DNA from 2 places in the Lactobacillus helveticus genome. Region 2 is predicted to be linked to the other one. Evidence: predicted binding sites of a transcription regulator. Region 2 holds the regulator's gene; the other holds the start of a gene.
What was found. Region 2 encodes LexA, which represses DNA repair genes until DNA is damaged. Its sites were predicted from a motif close to CNAACANNTGTTNG; they were not measured.

Region 1 (8,639 bases), 130 kb from region 2:
ATCTCCGATCTTATATATTATCTATTTTGTCTACCAACCCCCCAATAAGCCTACTGCATGCATCCCTTTAAAGAAGCGCACAGTAAATAAAAAGAATGATTATCTCAATTTTATTGCAAATATTTATATATGTATAAAATATTTATATATGTATATATGATTACTACAGTATTAATATTTAATCTCAGCTATTGTGCTTTGGTACCTACCAATGTAATCTATGATATATAAGTTTTAAGTATATTAAATGTGAGAAATATAGATCATTAACTTTCTCCACCAATTATGGAGGAATTAATTTGTTAAAAAAGAAAACATTTGTAAAATTAGCTTGTGCAACTATGTTAGTAAATGCTGGGATTAGCATCTTACCTGCACCCCTCTCCACTACTTATCCTTCTCAAGTTCAAGCTTCAGCAACTTCTGTAGCTGCTAGAGAATTAGGTATTGATGTTGCGAGTTATCAAAGTGCCGATTTAATAGCTCATGCAAAAGCTGGATCCCAATTTGCAATAGTTAAAGTTAGCGAAGGTACTAGCTACAGAAATCCTAAAGCCGCTACTCAAATAAAATCGGCTATTGCTATTGATATGATGCCTATAGGCTATCATTTTGCTACTTTTAGTTCAAACGCTTCCTTGGCTAAAAGCGAAGCTAAATATGCTGTCTCATCTGCTAAAGCTTTAGGTCTACCTAAGGGATCATATCTAGCATGTGATTATGAAACTGGCAGCGGTAATATATTACTAATGGTAAGAATGTTACTGCTAAAGCCATTCTGGCTTTTATGGATGAAATTAAGACAGCTGGATATCAACCTCTTCTTTATGCTAGTTCTTCTGTATTACAAAATAATATTAATACACCTTCTATTGTCAAAAAATATCCTAATTCTTTATGGGTAGCAGCATATGCTATATCTGGACGAGTAGATAAACCTAATTTTAAATACTTCCCTTCAATGGACGGCCAATGGACGGCGTAGCTATATGGCAATATACTGATAATTGGAAAGGTACGTCCACTGATGGCAATGTAACTATACTCCCATTATCTATTTCAGGCTCTGCAGTCTCACAAGCACCATCTAATTCTAAATACTAAGCACACTGGTACAATAATGTACAAGTCTTATGTATATGATGGTAACGGCAAACGTACAGGAGAAGTTTATAAAGCTTATGTATCAATTACCTGCTATGGTGGCAAAACTAAATTAAGCAACGGTAAATCAGCCGTTAAAATTGGCGACAATAAATACATCATGGCAAGTAATATCTTAGGCAGCTCACGCACATTTAAAGCTGATGCTGATGTTTACCAAAGTAATGGATCACTTAGCAAGGATCGCCTATTAAGACATATGGGCCAAAGCATTACATTAACAATGAAGCTTACTATAGAGTCGGTAAAAATGCATATGTAAAGGCTAATACTTTTAAATAATCCTAAGAAGACTAGGCAAGAATTGCTTAGTCTTTTTTATTAGATAGCAATTGGCATTAATTTAGTATATTATTTTTGAAATTTTGAGCTTCTTGCTTAGATAATATATACAGACATGGAGGTAAAAAAGATGAGAGTCACTAAATTAGTTATTGGAATTTTAATGATTGTTTTATCAATATGACTATTTTTAGATGGTCTATTAGGTCAATTACTAGGTATATACGCAACTAAAAGTATTTTTGGTGGTATTTCAGAAATAGTCATAGCTGGTTTATTTATCGGTGCCGGAATTGTCTATATTTGTTTAGAGAAAAGCCCGTATTTAGGTGATGATATAACTGGTCTGATTTTGATGATTATCGCAGGAATCTTAGGAATATTCGGTGGATTTATATATGCTTGGATGTTTTTATATGTGGCCATTGCATTAATTATCGGATTTGGATTTTATATTTGGCATCGTATAAATTAAATATAGACATTTTATATGTAAGATAATGAATTGATTGTCAAAAGTGATGATCAATTCATTTTTTGTTTTTAATAAAAAATAGCTATATTCACGAATACCCTACTTAATGATAACTTAATCCCTCTTGCATCCCTCAAGCACAAATGTGATAAAATTAAATTCATCAATATTAAGTAATAAATTGAGGGGTTAATAAAACACATGCATAAAAAGAAGCTTGTTTCATTGCTAAGCTTAGGTGCTTTAGCAATAACTTTACTTTCTGGTTGTAGTAATATTGAAAATTGGGAATTATCAATGCGTTCTAAGATTGGCGCTTTACCATTAACGGTCTCTACTTACGATTCTAATGGACAAAAGATCGATCAAATCAAGGCTAAATCCGTTGATATTCATACAGATAAAAAGATGTCTCAAAAAGATAGTAGCGGCAATGAAAAATCTAGCGTAATTGATGTCGATTATGGCCACAACAGAATGATTCACGTAGGCTCTACTCTTATTGCATATGAAGGGTTAAAGAACTACGAAGATGAGTTTAATAAGCACGTAAACATTAATGATCAAAATAAAGCTGTTCCTTTACTAAATACTATGTATCAAAACTTTAAAAATGACTGGAATGGGGATGCTAAAGTAGTTATGATTAGAAGTCAGCTAGGGATGCCTATTGCAGTTTTCACTGGTAAAAACGTTTCTATTCATAAAAGTGACATGAAAAATGCTACCCAGTTCGTAATCGATGGTCATCGTTTAGTAGCTTACAGAGCAGACTATACTATTTATCCGATAGCCAGTTTAAAGAAGTAATCCAGTATTCAAAAAGACGCCTCACTACACTGAGACGTCTTTTATTTAGCCTAATTTATCTAAGAAATCTAAAGCTTCTTGTCTATTTTTGAAACGATAAACCGTTATATTAGGACGATCTTTCAAGATCCTAACAATATTAGGCTTTTGTATTTTAGGAAAAAGCCTAATATAATTCATAAACTCTTTATCTTCTTGCTCTTCAATCCAGGGCATATCAGGTCGTTTCTCTTTCCCCATCTTTGACGAACACCACTTAAACAAGTATCTACACTATAATCTAAAAAGAATACAGTATCACATGCATTAAGTCGCTCATTAAATAAAGAATCACTGTAGTTACCATCCATTATCCAAGCATCAGCTTGCCTCTTTAACTTAACTTGGCTTAAAAATTCTTCTTTGGATACTGTAGTTTTATCAGATCTCCAAGAAAGTTAATCTAGATATATAATTGGCAAATTGATCTTCTTTTGAAGTCTTCTAGAAAATGTGCTCTTCCCAGCTCCAGGCGAACCAATAACCAGTATCTTTTTCATTATGCTTTATTCCTTAATTAAGGTATTAAATTTTTCATTAGTGGCTACAATATCACCCATAACTTGGTTAACCCAATCATTGAGCTTATCGTTATCATAATTTTCAAGGCCGCCTTCAGTATCTCCAATGTCCGCAATACCATTATTAAAATCTGCCATTTCGGTGATTAATCTTTCTGCAAAGTCCTTAGTGGTCCCTGCAAAATTATCCGCAAAAGTATCTACATTGCCATAAGCATTAGTAATATCACCAAAAGTCTGTACCATTTTGCCAAAGGTATCATCTAAGTTGTTAACATCTTCTTGAGTTGGCACTGTTAACTCTTCATTTTCATTATTAAGCTGTTCATCTAAGCGAACACCAATATCGTTTAAAACTAAATGTCCATCATACAAGCGATTTAATAATTTAATACCACTTGGATTTTTAGCTTGTAAATTTACATCAATTTCTTCTGTCATAATTTTCCCTCGTCTTATATAATTCTATTGTTTTTATTGTACAATTTTTATACGTGAAATTACAAAAAAATATTTCAATCTAAGTTAATGTTAAATAAAAATATTTTTTAATAATTTGCCATTAAGACTTGGAAACTGTCAAATTTTTTGTGTAAATAGATCTTTCTCATAGATTGATTTTTTATTCTTTATTTAATCAAAGTAAGATTCTAAGGTGTCCTGAACCTGACCAAAGCCTTTGTGAATTCGGTTGAAGTAGCGGTCATTGTAACTCATTGCTTGAATGCCAATAAAAGTATCAAGCGACTGTTCAGTCGGAAACTCTGCTTTAGGCTTAGCCTTGCGCTTAATGACGCTGTTAAAAGATTCAATCATGTTGGTAGAGTAAATTGAAGCTCTGATCTGCTTAGGATAATTATAGAAGACCAGCAGGTCCGGCTCGATGTCTTTCAGGTTTCTTATGACATGATTATAACTCTTGTCCCATTTGGCATAGAAGGCATGCAATACATCAACAGCAGCTGCTTTATTGGCTTGCTGGTGAATCTGCTTGAATTCGTTCATAATTGCCTCGCGATCCTCCACGCGTACTTTAGCGCAGATATTACGCATGACATGAACCAAGCAACGCTGGAAATGAGCTTTAGGATAAGTTTGCATTAGTGCAGTTTTCATACCCACAACACCATCTGATAAAAATAATTCAACTTGTTTAAGGCCTCTGCTTTTCATATTTTGAAGCAACTCCGTCCAGACTTCAATGTTTTCATTGGGCGCAATGCAGTAGTCGATAACTTCCTTTTGGCCATTAGGTTTGATGCCAATGGCAATATAGACAGCTTCACGTTCAAAAGTTTCTCGGCGCAGAGGAACGTAGGTAGCGTCTAGATAAACGCAGAAGAACTTATCGCTAAGCTTACGCTTGTGATAGGCCTCTACCTTGGGGATCATCTGCTTAGAAATATTGGATACTTGAGCGGGGCTGTAATGGCTGCCATACATTTTTTCAATCAAATCAGCTATCTCTCTGGTAGTTACACCTTTAGAGTAAAGCTTGATGATCATGTTTTCCAAGACATCGGAGTGCTGCTTGTAGTCAGGCAGCGTGTGCTGATGAAACAGGCCGTTGCGGTCTCGTGGCACCTGGATTTCAATTTTGCCAAACTGCGTATCCACCTTGCGAAAGTAGGCACCGTTCCTAGAATTGCCGGTATTCCAGCCGTCTCTTGCATAAGGATTATAACCTAAAAAGGCAGTTAATTCAGCTTCTAACAAGTCATTAACTGCTTGTTGTAATTCTTTACGCAATAAATCATTAATTTTGTCTTGATTGAATAGAGCTTGAGCCATATTTTTGGTAAAATCATTCATGAAGGAGTTCTTCTTTCTGTATGTGTTTTTTGTTCAAACCAATCATACGAGAAAGGAACTCCTTTTTCTAATATTTTAAGAAATTAATTTAAGGAATCATTCATCCTTACACAAACTATTTTACAGTCTCAAGACTTGATCATTAGATATAATCATCTTAAAATAAATACTTGAAAGGTAAGTTGTACCATACAAACAACATTGTCTAATAATATAGATCATTTTGCTTGATGTTAAATGCCTACGTTATATAGATATTAAAATCAAAGTTACTATAACTGGAATGCTCAGGTGTTGCTACCGGCATTGCTAGTATTCCAGTTATAGTGACGTGATTCTTCTATTCTTTAATTATCTACAAACAGTTTTTACATTAATACTATAGATATTAGTGTTGAATTGGGAGTAATAATTAAAGATAGAAGCTTTTTGTTCACCTATCTTGTAAAAGATAGGTGTTTTTTATTGCTCTTTTTCTATGATATAATTATTTAAACGTTTGTTCGAATAAGGAGAAACTATGGAATCTACTAAGTATCTTAGTTTAATCAAAACTGAATTAGATAATATGCCGGACTTTGTTAAACAATATAATTTGGGCACTAATCATTCCTTGACAACTACTTATCAATACTTAACTGAAATACGCAGATTTTTTGATTGGTTGCGTCAAGAAGGTATTTCTTCTGCTCAAGATAATCAACATATTTTGCCAGATACTTTAGCCAATTTGCGTCGAAATGATATCATGCTTTATATTGATAACTTAGGGCATACTAAGAATAAACAGGGTCATTTAAACTCCCCCACTACTATCAATCGTTCAATCAATGCCTTACGCTCTTTATTTAAATTTTTAACTATTACAGCAGACAATAATAATGGAAAGTCCTATTTTGAACGAAATGTGATGCTTAAAATTGAATCTTTAAATGACACAAAGACATTAAATTATCGAGCTCACGTTTTAGAATCACATATGTACACCGGAAATCTTAAATTCGAATTTCTTAAATTTATTGCTCATGATTATGAGAATAAATGCAATAAACAGGCTAAACCAGGTTTTAAAAAGAATAAAGAACGTGATATGGCCATTATCGCTCTAATCTTAGGAACAGGAATTAGAGTCTCAGAATGTGCCGGCGTGGATATGCAGGATTTGAATATTAAAGATGCTATATTAGACGTTACCCGTAAAGGTGGCCAAAAAGATAGTGTCCCTATTGCAGAATGGACATTAGATTATATAAAAAAGTATAAAAAAATTCGAGCTGAGCGCTATATGGCCGATCCTAAGCAGACCGCTTTCTTTTTAACTAGATGGCATAACCAAACCAAACGAATGACTACTAATGCAATTGAAAAAATGGTTAACAAATATTCGGCAAGTTTTGGTCATCCTCTTACACCTCATAAATTGCGCCATACACTAGCATCTGAACTTTATGCCGTCACTAAAGATCAGGTTTTAGTAGCACAGCAATTAGGTCAAAAAGGAACTACTGCCACAGATTTATACACTCACGTAGATCAAAAAAAGCAACGAGCAGCATTAAATGTCATTTCTAATGAACAACAAAATGCAAATGAATCTAAATAATAACTAAAAGCACCAATTTTTATACGAACTGGTGCTTTTTATTTTATGACATTGTTAATAATAAAATGGTTATTGCTATTTGAAACGGCTTTAATAGTATTTTTATTATTAAGCTTATTTTATTATCTATAATATTTTTTGCTATTGCAAGTACATAATAAAAAAGCCACTGTTTGCTTTTTAACTTAACAGTGCCTTTTTCTTATTTAGTTAAATCTAATTTATCAATGTCTATCATCCATGCAATTGCAATAGATTTTTCACCTAAGTGTGTAGCAATCACTGGACTAAACTCAGCTACATCAACAGGCTTATCTGGGAAGTTAGTATTAATGAACTGTTTTATATCCTCTGCTTGTTTAAGATCATTAGAATGAAATACAAATAATCGTAATTTATCTTTATAAGGCAATTCTGCAGTTTTTTCCAAAGTAAGTTTCTTAACTTTAGCAACAGCACGTTTCAAAGATCTGATTTTCTCAAAAGCAACGATTTTACCATCACTATTAAATGTTAATAATGGCTTTATTTGCAACATTGTACCAATAAATGCACCTGCATTGCTTAAACGTCCACCCCTGCTTAGATTCTTAAGATCATCAACTACAAAATATTCATCAATTGTCTTACGAACCTCATCTAATTTCTTTAAAACAGCTTCTGGTTCCATGCCATTTTTTATCATTCTAGCAGCAGCTAACACCAAATAACCTTGTAATCTAACGGTCATTTTAGAATCATAGGGATACAAATTATATTCCGGATTATTATGTGCCATATTTACCATGTTTTGATAAAATCCAGAAATACCACTTGATAAAGTAATAGCAATAATGGCTTCATATCCTTCTCCATGAAGCTTATTGCATAATTCAATCATTTGACCCATGCTTGGTTGCGAAGTCTTAGGAAAAGCTGCGCCTTGCTTTTGTTTTTCAAAAAGCTCCGCAGAGGTAATGTTAACTCCTTCTAAGTATTCCTTGTCGCCAACGATGACGGGAATCGGAACCACATTAATATTATTGTCCTTAACTTCTTGGTCAGTTAAGACACTAGTACTGTCAGTAACTAATGCGATTTTCAATTTATTTCCCCTTCCCAATTTCTTTAATTATATAATACAGAAGAATTATAGCATAAAACCAGTAAATACACACCTATTCCAAGCCTTCTAATGATGTAGACGCTTGTGCAACTTGATTAAGTTGCTTGATAAATAAACTTGATGCATCAGAATCTAGATATACAAATAAAAGTTCTTCAATTTTGTTAAGTGTATTTTTAAGTTCTTTGGCTTTCTTTATACCTTCTGCGCTTAAATTTACAATTTTGCTAGAGTCTTTTTCAGAACGTGTAATTTCTATAAGACTTTTAGTCTTCTTTTGCTGAAGCTGACGACTTAAGGTAGATAAAGAAATATTAAGTGCTTTAGCTAATTTCCCCATTACTAAAGCTTTATTATTTGTATCATCAAAAAAAAGCAAAATTCTAGTTTGTGAAATATTTAAACCACATTTGTGATTTATTTCCTTTTTAATTTGATCAGCAATTGTACTAAAAAATAATACATCCATACGCGTGGTGCTAGTTAAATCGTTCTAGACAATAAGCCAAATTATAAGCTAAAATTGCAATTTCTAACCGGCTTTGAAAGCCTATCAGACTACGTGCTCGATTGTTCTCGGCATTGTAATAGGTCAGAAGCGAAAAGTCGCTTTCTATTGTTCTGCGAATAGCCATCAATTGATGATCATTGTGCTTTTTAGCTCCTGTCATATTTTTACGATATGGTGTCCAAAGTTCATAACCCATTTGTTTTAGCTGTTGATGCAGTTCTTTGCCTAAATAGCCTTCGTCGCCAAGAAGATAGTAATTAGATGGATGGGTATTTTCCATCAGTTCAACTGTCTCCCTGGCATCATGAACTGATGCT
Region 2 (8,639 bases):
TTTGACCAAGTTAGATGGTGATACTCGTGGTGGTGCTGCACTTTCAATTCGTGCAGTTACTGGTAAGCCAATTCTGTTTACTGGTCAAGGTGAAAAATTAAGTGATTTAGATATCTTCCACCCAGATAGAATGGCTTCCAGAATTCTTGGTATGGGTGACATGCTTTCCTTAATTGAAAAGGCACAACAAGATTACGATGCCAAGGAAGCTGAAAAAGTCGCTGAAAAGATGCGTGAAAATACATTTGACTTCAATGACTTTGTTGATCAATTGAAGCAAGTGCAAAAAATGGGTCCACTTGATCAAATTATGAAGATGATTCCTGGAATGGCAAATAATCCTCAATTAAAGAATCTTAATGTTGATCAAAAACAAATCGACCATACTATTGCCATTGTTTATTCAATGACTGAAGCAGAGCGAGAAGATCCTGATCTTTTGAATCCAAGTCGTAGAAGAAGAATTGCTGCTGGTTCTGGTCGTCCTGTTGTAGAAGTTAACCGCATGATTAAGCAATTTAAGCAAATGCGCGATATGATGAGCAAGATGACTAAAGGAAACATGAAGGGGTTAAGCAACTTGCCAGGTATGGATTCACCAATGGCTAAGATGGCTATGAGACGCCTGAATAAGAACTTTAAGAAGAACAAAAAGAAGCGTATGCGTAAGATTAAGAGATTCCATTCATAAAAAATAAAGGGTGTTAAGGAAAAACACTTTACACCTATTTGTTTTGGTGGTATATTATTAATTGTTAAGTTTTAGGAGGAAATTAATTTATGTCAGTTAAAATTCGTATGCACCGCGCTGGTGCCAAGAGAAAGCCATTCTATAGAATCGTTGTTGCAGACTCACGTATGCCACGTGATGGTCGTTTCATCGAACAAGTTGGTTACTACAACCCAGTTTCACAACCAAAGGAATTGAAGCTTGATGAAGACAAGATCTTTGATTGGTTACAAAAGGGTGCACAACCTTCAGATACTGTAAGATCACTTCTTTCAGGTGCAGGCTTGATGACTAAGTTGCACGACGCAAAATACAACAAGTAATCTTGTGATGATTAAAAGCTTGATGCTAAGTGCTCAAGCTTTTTTTCTTACTTAAAAAGGAGAAATATATGGAATATTTTGATGTCGCGCGAATTTTGACGACTCATGGACTAAATGGAGAAGTTAAGGTTAATGTGATTACAGACTTCCCTGAAGAGCGTTTTACTGAAGGGATGCACCTATCACTCAGAAGTGACACTAACCGCACATTAACGGTTGAAAAAAGTCGCCCTTTTAAACAATCTTGGTTGATTCAATTTAAAGAGATTACCGATATTGATCAGGCAGAAAAATTGCGTGGCCAGATTTTAGTAGTAAGTGAAGAAGATCGCGGCGAATTGCCTGATGGCGTTTATTATTATAAAGACATTTTTGATTGTGATGTAATTGATGAAGAAACTGGTAAAAGAATCGGTAAAATTGTTGATATCCAGTCTCCTGGTGCAAATGATATTTGGCTTGTGCATGAAGATGACGGTAAAGAATATTGGATTCCCAATATTGCCGATGTCGTTAAAAAAGTTGATGTAGCTGCCAAAAAGGTTTATGTAGAGTTAATGGAGGGGTTACGGGATGAAGATTAATGTATTAACACTTTTCCCAGATATGTTTACGCCTTTGCAGGTCTCAATGTTAGGGCATGGTCTAGAAGATGGCAAGTGGGATCTAAATTTAGTTAATTTCCGTGATTTCACAACAGATGTACATCATCATGTTGATGATACTCCTTATGGTGGTGGTGCTGGCATGGTGCTTCAAATTATGCCAATAAAAAAGGCTTTGGATTCTTTACCTTCTACTGGCAAGGTAATTATCACTGCCCCTCAGGGAAAGACTTTTAATGAACAAATAGCTCAAGATTGGGCCAAAGAAGATGAATTAACTTTTATTTGTGGTCACTATGAAGGCTTTGATCAAAGAGTCTACGACTTAGCTGATGAGACTGTTTCAATTGGTGATTATGTGTTAACTGGGGGAGAGCTTCCAACCATGAGCATGATTGATGCTACTGTACGTCTTTTGCCTGGCATTTTAGGTAATGCTGCCAGCCCAGTTGAAGAGAGTTTCTCACATGGTTTATTAGAATATCCGCAATATACACGCCCAGCTGATTTTGAAGGGCAGAAAGTACCTGAAGTATTAACTAGTGGAAATCATCAAAAGATAGCCGAGTGGCGTCATAAAGAAGCACTTAAGGCTACTTATCTTCACCGTCCAGACATGCTAGAAGATCGCCAGCTTACTAATGAAGAAAAGAAAATGCTTGAAGAAATTAAGTCAGAGCTTGATTAAGCTGGCTTGATTTGTTAAACTATTCTTCGTGGCAAATGCCATTAAATAAAGTTATGGGTGTTCCGCTGGCGCTGGTGCGTGAATGAATGCCGAAGAAGGAGAAAAATATATTATGGATCCATTAATTCAAGAATTGACTAAAGAACAAATTCGTGACGATATTCCTGTTTTCCGTGCAGGTGATACTGTTACTGTTCACGTACGTGTTGTTGAAGGTACTCACGAACGTATTCAGTTGTTCGAAGGTGTTGTAATTAAGAAGAAGGGTACTGGCATCGGTGCTACTTACACTGTTCGTAAGATTGCTTCAGGTGTTGGTGTTGAAAGAACCTTCCCAGTTAACGACCCACGTGTTGCTAAGGTTGAAGTTAAGCGTCATGGTCGTGTACGTCGTGCTAAGCTTTACTACTTACGTGAACGTCACGGTAAGTCAGCAAGAATTGCTGAAGCACGTCGTTAATCATAACGTCGATATGAAGAAGCTAGTTCCATTTGGAACTAGCTTTTTTGTTTTTACAAGAATTTTATATATTAATTTTATACAACTGTTATTATATTTACAAATTGTGAAAAGCAGCTAGGTGAAACTTCTGTGTAACATCAAAAATATATCACAATGTCTGATTAAATGGGATAAAAATGCCATTATATCAATAAATTGCTATTGTGAAGTGAATTTCACAAAGATAGATGCTAAGTGTGGAATTAAAGCGAAAGCCGCCATTTATCCACAATGGCGGCTTTTAATTTATATTAAATTGATTATATTATACTATGTTTCTTTTAAATGTAAAATATTTTTGATTAATATTATAATAAATATATTAAAAAAGAAATCAGGTGAGATGATGGATTATCCTAAGAAATTATTAGAGGAAGTAAAAGAACGGTCTAAAGGCATGCGCTTGGAAGGAATAAATTCAGGTAGTGGACCAAAGCATCCCTTGTTAAGGATTGTCGGTGAAGCACCAGGACGTAATGAGATTGTTAACAATATCCCATTTAGTGGTGATGCCGGCAAAGAACTGGATAAATCCTTGAAGCAAACTGGTTTATCACGAGATCAGGTTTATATCACTAGTGCGGTTCGTAGCCGTCCATTTAGCGTGAAAAAAGTTTTCAGCAAACGAGAAAATAAAGAGGTAATTAAAAGACCTAATCGTAAACCAACTAAAAAAGAAGTACTCGCGCATGCACCATTTCTTGATTATGAAATATCTTATGCGGATCCTCAGATTATTGTTGCTTTAGGAAACACTGGCTTAGAACGATTACTTGGCCCAGGTCACAAAATTTCGGCTGAACATGGCAAAGTTATTGAAAACACACCAATCCTTGAACTTAATACAGCTAAAGATGGCTATGTTTGGTCAAAAAAGAAGTACACGGTCATTCCGGAATATCACCCTGCAGCAGTTTTTTATAATCGTAAATTAAGCGATGATATTGTAAAAGATTGGGAAGTAATAAAACCTTATATCGATAAAGAAAGGGAAAACAATGAGTAACGAAACTTTTTTAATTCCAATTAGACAAAATAATGATCTATCCGATATCGCTCTTAATGAATTACGTATGGACTTAGATGAGCATCCCTTGCATCAAAGAGCCTATACAGAATTAGCATATTTACCAGGTAACAGTCGCAAATATAGCCTAAATAATGTCAAAACGATTGATAGCCCACTTAGAAATAAAAAGATTCTATTTTTGGGCTCATCTGTAACTTTTGGCTTCGGGGCTTTAGGTGAATCTTTCGTTGATTATTTATGGAAAAAAGATGGCATTGCGGCCATTAAAGATGCGGAAAATGGAACTACATTAGTAGATCAAGACACTAGTTATCATGGTGATTCCTATGTTGCTCGTTTCAAGGAAAATCTTAAAACTCCAATTGATATGTTGGTTTTACAGCTTTCTACTAATGATGCACGTACCAACCAGAAATTAGGCAAAGTTAGTGATGATGACCATTTTGATACGCAAACAATCATCGGTGCGATGGAGTATATCATCAGTCAAGCTCAAGCTACATGGCATTGTCCAATTATGATTTATACTAATCCATATTTTGAAAATAAGTTATATGAACAAATGGTAAAAGCAGCACATCAATTGGCTCAAAAATGGAATATTGAAGTCTTGGATTTATATAATAATCCTGATTTTAAAGACCAACCAGCTCTTTACATGGCTGATGAAATTCATCCAACGCGAGCAGGATATTTAGAAAAATGGCTGCCAGTTTTTGAAGATGAATTAACTAAAATTTTGGCAAAAAAAATAAACCCAAGCCATTAGCTTAGGTTTGATTACTAATCGATATTGTTTCTGTAAAGACCAACCACTTTACCTAAAATAGTTACCTCAGGTAAGATAATTGGAGCCATTGTATCATTTTCTGGTTGCAAACGGTAATGATCTTTTTCTTTATAAAAACGTTTAACAGTGGCTTCATTTTCAGCAGTCATAGCTACTACGATTTCGCCATTATTAGCGATGTTTTGTTTTTTGACGATAACATTATCGCCGTTTAAAATGCCGGCATTGATCATGCTTTCACCGTGAATTTTTAACATAAAGAGTTCACCAGCATCATTTTCAAGATCTGGTGGAAGTGGGAAGTATTCATCTATGTCTTGAACTGCTAAAATTGGTTGTCCAGCAGCAACAACGCCAACAACTGGAATTCTCTTTGGCTTGATGCCTAATTCTTTTTTACCCTCATCGGTAATTTCGAGTGCACGGGGTTTAGTTGCATCTTTGATTAAAAGGCCTTTGCGTTCTAATCGAGCCAAATGCCCGTGAACGGTAGACGTAGAAGATAGCTTAACTGCAGCACAAATCTCCCGAACTGTTGGTGGAAAGCCACGATGGTCGACAGTATCATAAATATAGCGTAAAATTTCTAGTTGTTTGGTATCACTGTTTTTCTTAGACATAATTTTTCTCCGTTATTGTAAAAAAGATTTTATTTATGCTTATTTTAACAAAAAAATAGCATAGTCTCAAACGAATGTTCTATGAAAAGTATCTTTTTTTATTGTATAAAATACTGTAGACTAAAGATTGTTAATGCGAGGTGAATATATATGAATAAAGATGCAATGAGTAAAGAAGAGGAAAAAAAGGTAACAGATCGAATTAACGAACTTTACCATAAGAAAGAAAAGGAAGGTTTGACTCCTGAAGAGGAACAAGAACGTAAAGAACTTCACAAAAAATTCCTTGCCAACTTCAGAGCTGCCTTTAAGCAAGATGTTGAAAATATGGTAATTATTGATAAGAATGGCAAAGAAGTAACTTCCGAAAGAGCCAAGCGTGCACAACGCAAAAAAGGTCTTAGAAAAGATTAATTAAGTCTTTAAAAAAGATGAAAATTTATGTAAGATATTATTGTTAGTTATGGAGGATTAATATGAATTTAGGTTTAGCAATTTTTTTGATTATTATTGCACTTTTGGTCGGCGCTGTTGCAGGTTTTTATGGTGCAAGAGCATACATGAAGAAATATTTTAAGGAAAATCCTCCAATTAGTGAAGACATGATTGTTGCTATGATGTCTCAAATGGGACAAAAGCCTTCTAACAAGAAGGTTCACCAAGTAATGAACATGATGAAACACCAACAAAAATAATTTGATTTTTTGTTGGATTGAAGGGTAAAGGTTTTTCCTTTACTCTTTTTTTATACTTTTTTAGGAAAATTAGGTTAAAAAGTGGGTATTTTTAGCAAATTAGGATGGTTTTTTAAACAGGAAAAGAAGCGCTATATTATTGGAATTACTTTTTTAGCGTTGACTTCACTAGCTAACTTAATTCCTCCGAGAGTTTTAGGCTTAACGGCAGACCAATTAGACAAGGGTCACATTTCCTGGAGCAAATATGCTGCATTAATTATTGCCGTTTTAGCGGCTGCTTTTACTCTTTATATTTTGCGTTACTTTTGGCGAAAGCAAATTTGGGGTGGAGCTGCTGAGCTTGAACGTCAAATGCGCTCAAAACTGTTTGATCATTTCATGATCATGGATCGAACTTTTTATCAGAGACACCGAACTGGAGACTTGATGGCTCATGCCACCAATGATGTGAGTGCCATTCAAAATGTAGCTGGTGATGGCGTGTTGACTCTAGTTGACTCATTAGTCATGGGTTTATCGACAATGGTTGCCATGATTATTTTTGTGGATTGGCGATTAACGATCGTTGCATTGTTGCCTTTGCCATTTTTGGCTCTTGGTGCCTGGAAATTAGGTGATCATTTACACGATGCATTTGATAAATCACAAGCAGCATTCTCACGGTTAAATAATAAAACTCAAGAATCAATTACTGGGATTAAAGTATTAAAGACATTTGATCAAGGCAAAGAAGATACAGCTGCTTTCGATAAAATGGTCGATGATACGATTAAAATCAATAAAAAAGTTTTTGTGTGGGATTCATTATTTGATCCCTTAGGTACGGCAATTATTGGAGCTACTTATGTAATCACAATTATTTATGGTGGCTTACTAGTAACTCACCATGTTTTATCAATTGGACAATTGGTATCATTCATTGCTTATATTTCTAATATGGTTTGGCCGATGTTTGCCATTGGCTATTTGTTCAATATTTTAGAGCGTGGTAGTGCTAGTTATGATCGTGTAGAAAAGCTTTTGCAAGAAAAGCCATTGATTACGGATGCACATGCAGATAACACGCTTTCCGCGGAAGATTTACAGGGAGACTTGGATTACCAAATAAAGACCTTTGCATATCCAGATGAAAAAGATATTCCTGTTTTGAAGAATATTGATTTTAAATTGAGACCAGGACAAACACTTGGCTTAGTTGGCCGAGTCGGCGCAGGAAAGACAACAATTATTGAATTGCTGTTAAGAGAATTTGATCAGTATGATGGTCAAATTACATTGAATGGTAAAGATATTCGAACAATTCCGTTAAAATTGTTGCTTAGTCAAATCTCGTATGTACCACAGAATAATTTCCTATTTTCTACTAGTATTGGAAGAAACATTGCATTTTCTTCAGAGGATGCGGATCAAGAAGATATTGCTTTGGCAGCACAAAAGAGTGATTTGCATGAAGATGTTTTAAAGATGCCTAAGGGCTATCAAACTCTAGTAGGAGAAAATGGACTATCATTGTCTGGTGGACAACGACAAAGAATGTCAATTGCTCGTGCCGTATTAAAAGACACTCAGATTTTGATTTTAGATGATGCTTTATCAGCTGTAGATGCAAAAACTGAAACGGAAATTTTGTCAGCATTGAGAAAAGAAAGAGAAAATAAGACGACTATGATTGCAGCTCATCGTTTGACTTCAGTTATGGATGCGGATTTGATTCTAGTATTGAAAAATGGGCAAATTGTTGAACGAGGCAATCACCAACAGCTTTTAGCTGAAAACGGTTGGTATGCAGAAATGTGGCGCAGACAAGAAAATGGAGGTGAAGATATAAATGAATGATGAACAACAAGAGTCAATCTGGGCTAAGGCAGTCCCATTTAAAGAACAAGTGACCATTTTTAAACGCTTGATGAAGTTTGTTAAGCAATTCAAAACTGAAATGATTATTGCTCTATGTGGTGCATTTTTAGTAAGTGTCATCAATATCTTATTGCCTAGAGGTTTGCAGTATTTTTTAGATCATTTTTTGCTTCATCAAAGTACCTCAGTTCAAATTATTTTGTTTGCGGGTTTACTGTATGCGATAGGTTCGCTTCTTAAAGCAATAATTCAATTTACATATCAGTATTTCTTTGCGTTAGGTTCGGAAAAAACATTGGAGAGTGTACGTCGAGCTTTATACAGAAAATTGCATCAATTGGGAATGCGTTATTTTGATCAAACACCAGCTGGTTCAATCGTTTCTAGAGTTACCAATGATACGATGACTCTCAGTAATTTCTTAACTGTTTTATCAACAGTAGTAATTGGTCTATTTTCAGTTGTAACTGCGCTAGTGGCCATGTTTACTACTAATGTGGTTGCGGGTTGGATTGTATTGGTCTTTGTACCTATTTTGCTATTTGTGATCTGGCTTTATTCACAAAAAAGTTCCCGTCTTTATCGTAATTATCGAGAACGTTTAAGTAGAATTAATGCGAATCTGAATGAATCAATCGAAGGCGTATCAATCATTCAGCAGTTTAATCAAGAAAAGCGAATGACTAACCATTTTGAAGGTGAAAATGGTGGTTTAATGCAGACGCGGTTTAATATGATCCGGGTAAATTCATTATTGCTTTCACCTTTAACAAGTTTGCTTTATTCGCTTGCATTA

Region 1: the regulator LexA is predicted to act here: its motif matches at 5,596-5,609, upstream of xerS (tyrosine recombinase XerS).

The regions. Positions count from the first base shown of each region.
Region 1 is NZ_CP151471.1:487,884-496,522, reverse strand. It holds partial or broken gene AADV52_RS02545 (GH25 family lysozyme) at 300-1,446, shown strand; partial or broken gene AADV52_RS02540 (hypothetical protein) at 1,577-1,921, shown strand; gene AADV52_RS02535 (DUF5052 family protein) at 2,123-2,731, shown strand; gene AADV52_RS02530 (hypothetical protein) at 2,777-2,971, opposite strand; gene AADV52_RS02525 (hypothetical protein) at 3,277-3,732, opposite strand; gene AADV52_RS02520 (IS256 family transposase) at 3,925-5,103, opposite strand; gene xerS (tyrosine recombinase XerS) at 5,624-6,706, shown strand; gene AADV52_RS02510 (DegV family protein) at 6,909-7,790, opposite strand; gene AADV52_RS02505 (MarR family winged helix-turn-helix transcriptional regulator) at 7,864-8,280, opposite strand; gene AADV52_RS02500 (IS982 family transposase) at 8,291-8,639, opposite strand, start outside.
Region 2 is NZ_CP151471.1:357,311-365,949, forward strand. It holds gene ffh (signal recognition particle protein) at 1-691, shown strand, start outside; gene rpsP (30S ribosomal protein S16) at 781-1,053, shown strand; gene rimM (ribosome maturation factor RimM) at 1,122-1,637, shown strand; gene trmD (tRNA (guanosine(37)-N1)-methyltransferase TrmD) at 1,627-2,346, shown strand; gene rplS (50S ribosomal protein L19) at 2,459-2,806, shown strand; gene AADV52_RS01925 (uracil-DNA glycosylase) at 3,195-3,854, shown strand; gene AADV52_RS01930 (SGNH/GDSL hydrolase family protein) at 3,847-4,647, shown strand; gene lexA (transcriptional repressor LexA) at 4,662-5,288, opposite strand; gene AADV52_RS01940 (DUF896 domain-containing protein) at 5,439-5,702, shown strand; gene AADV52_RS01945 (YneF family protein) at 5,765-5,983, shown strand; gene AADV52_RS01950 (ABC transporter ATP-binding protein) at 6,065-7,822, shown strand; gene AADV52_RS01955 (ABC transporter ATP-binding protein) at 7,815-8,639, shown strand, end outside.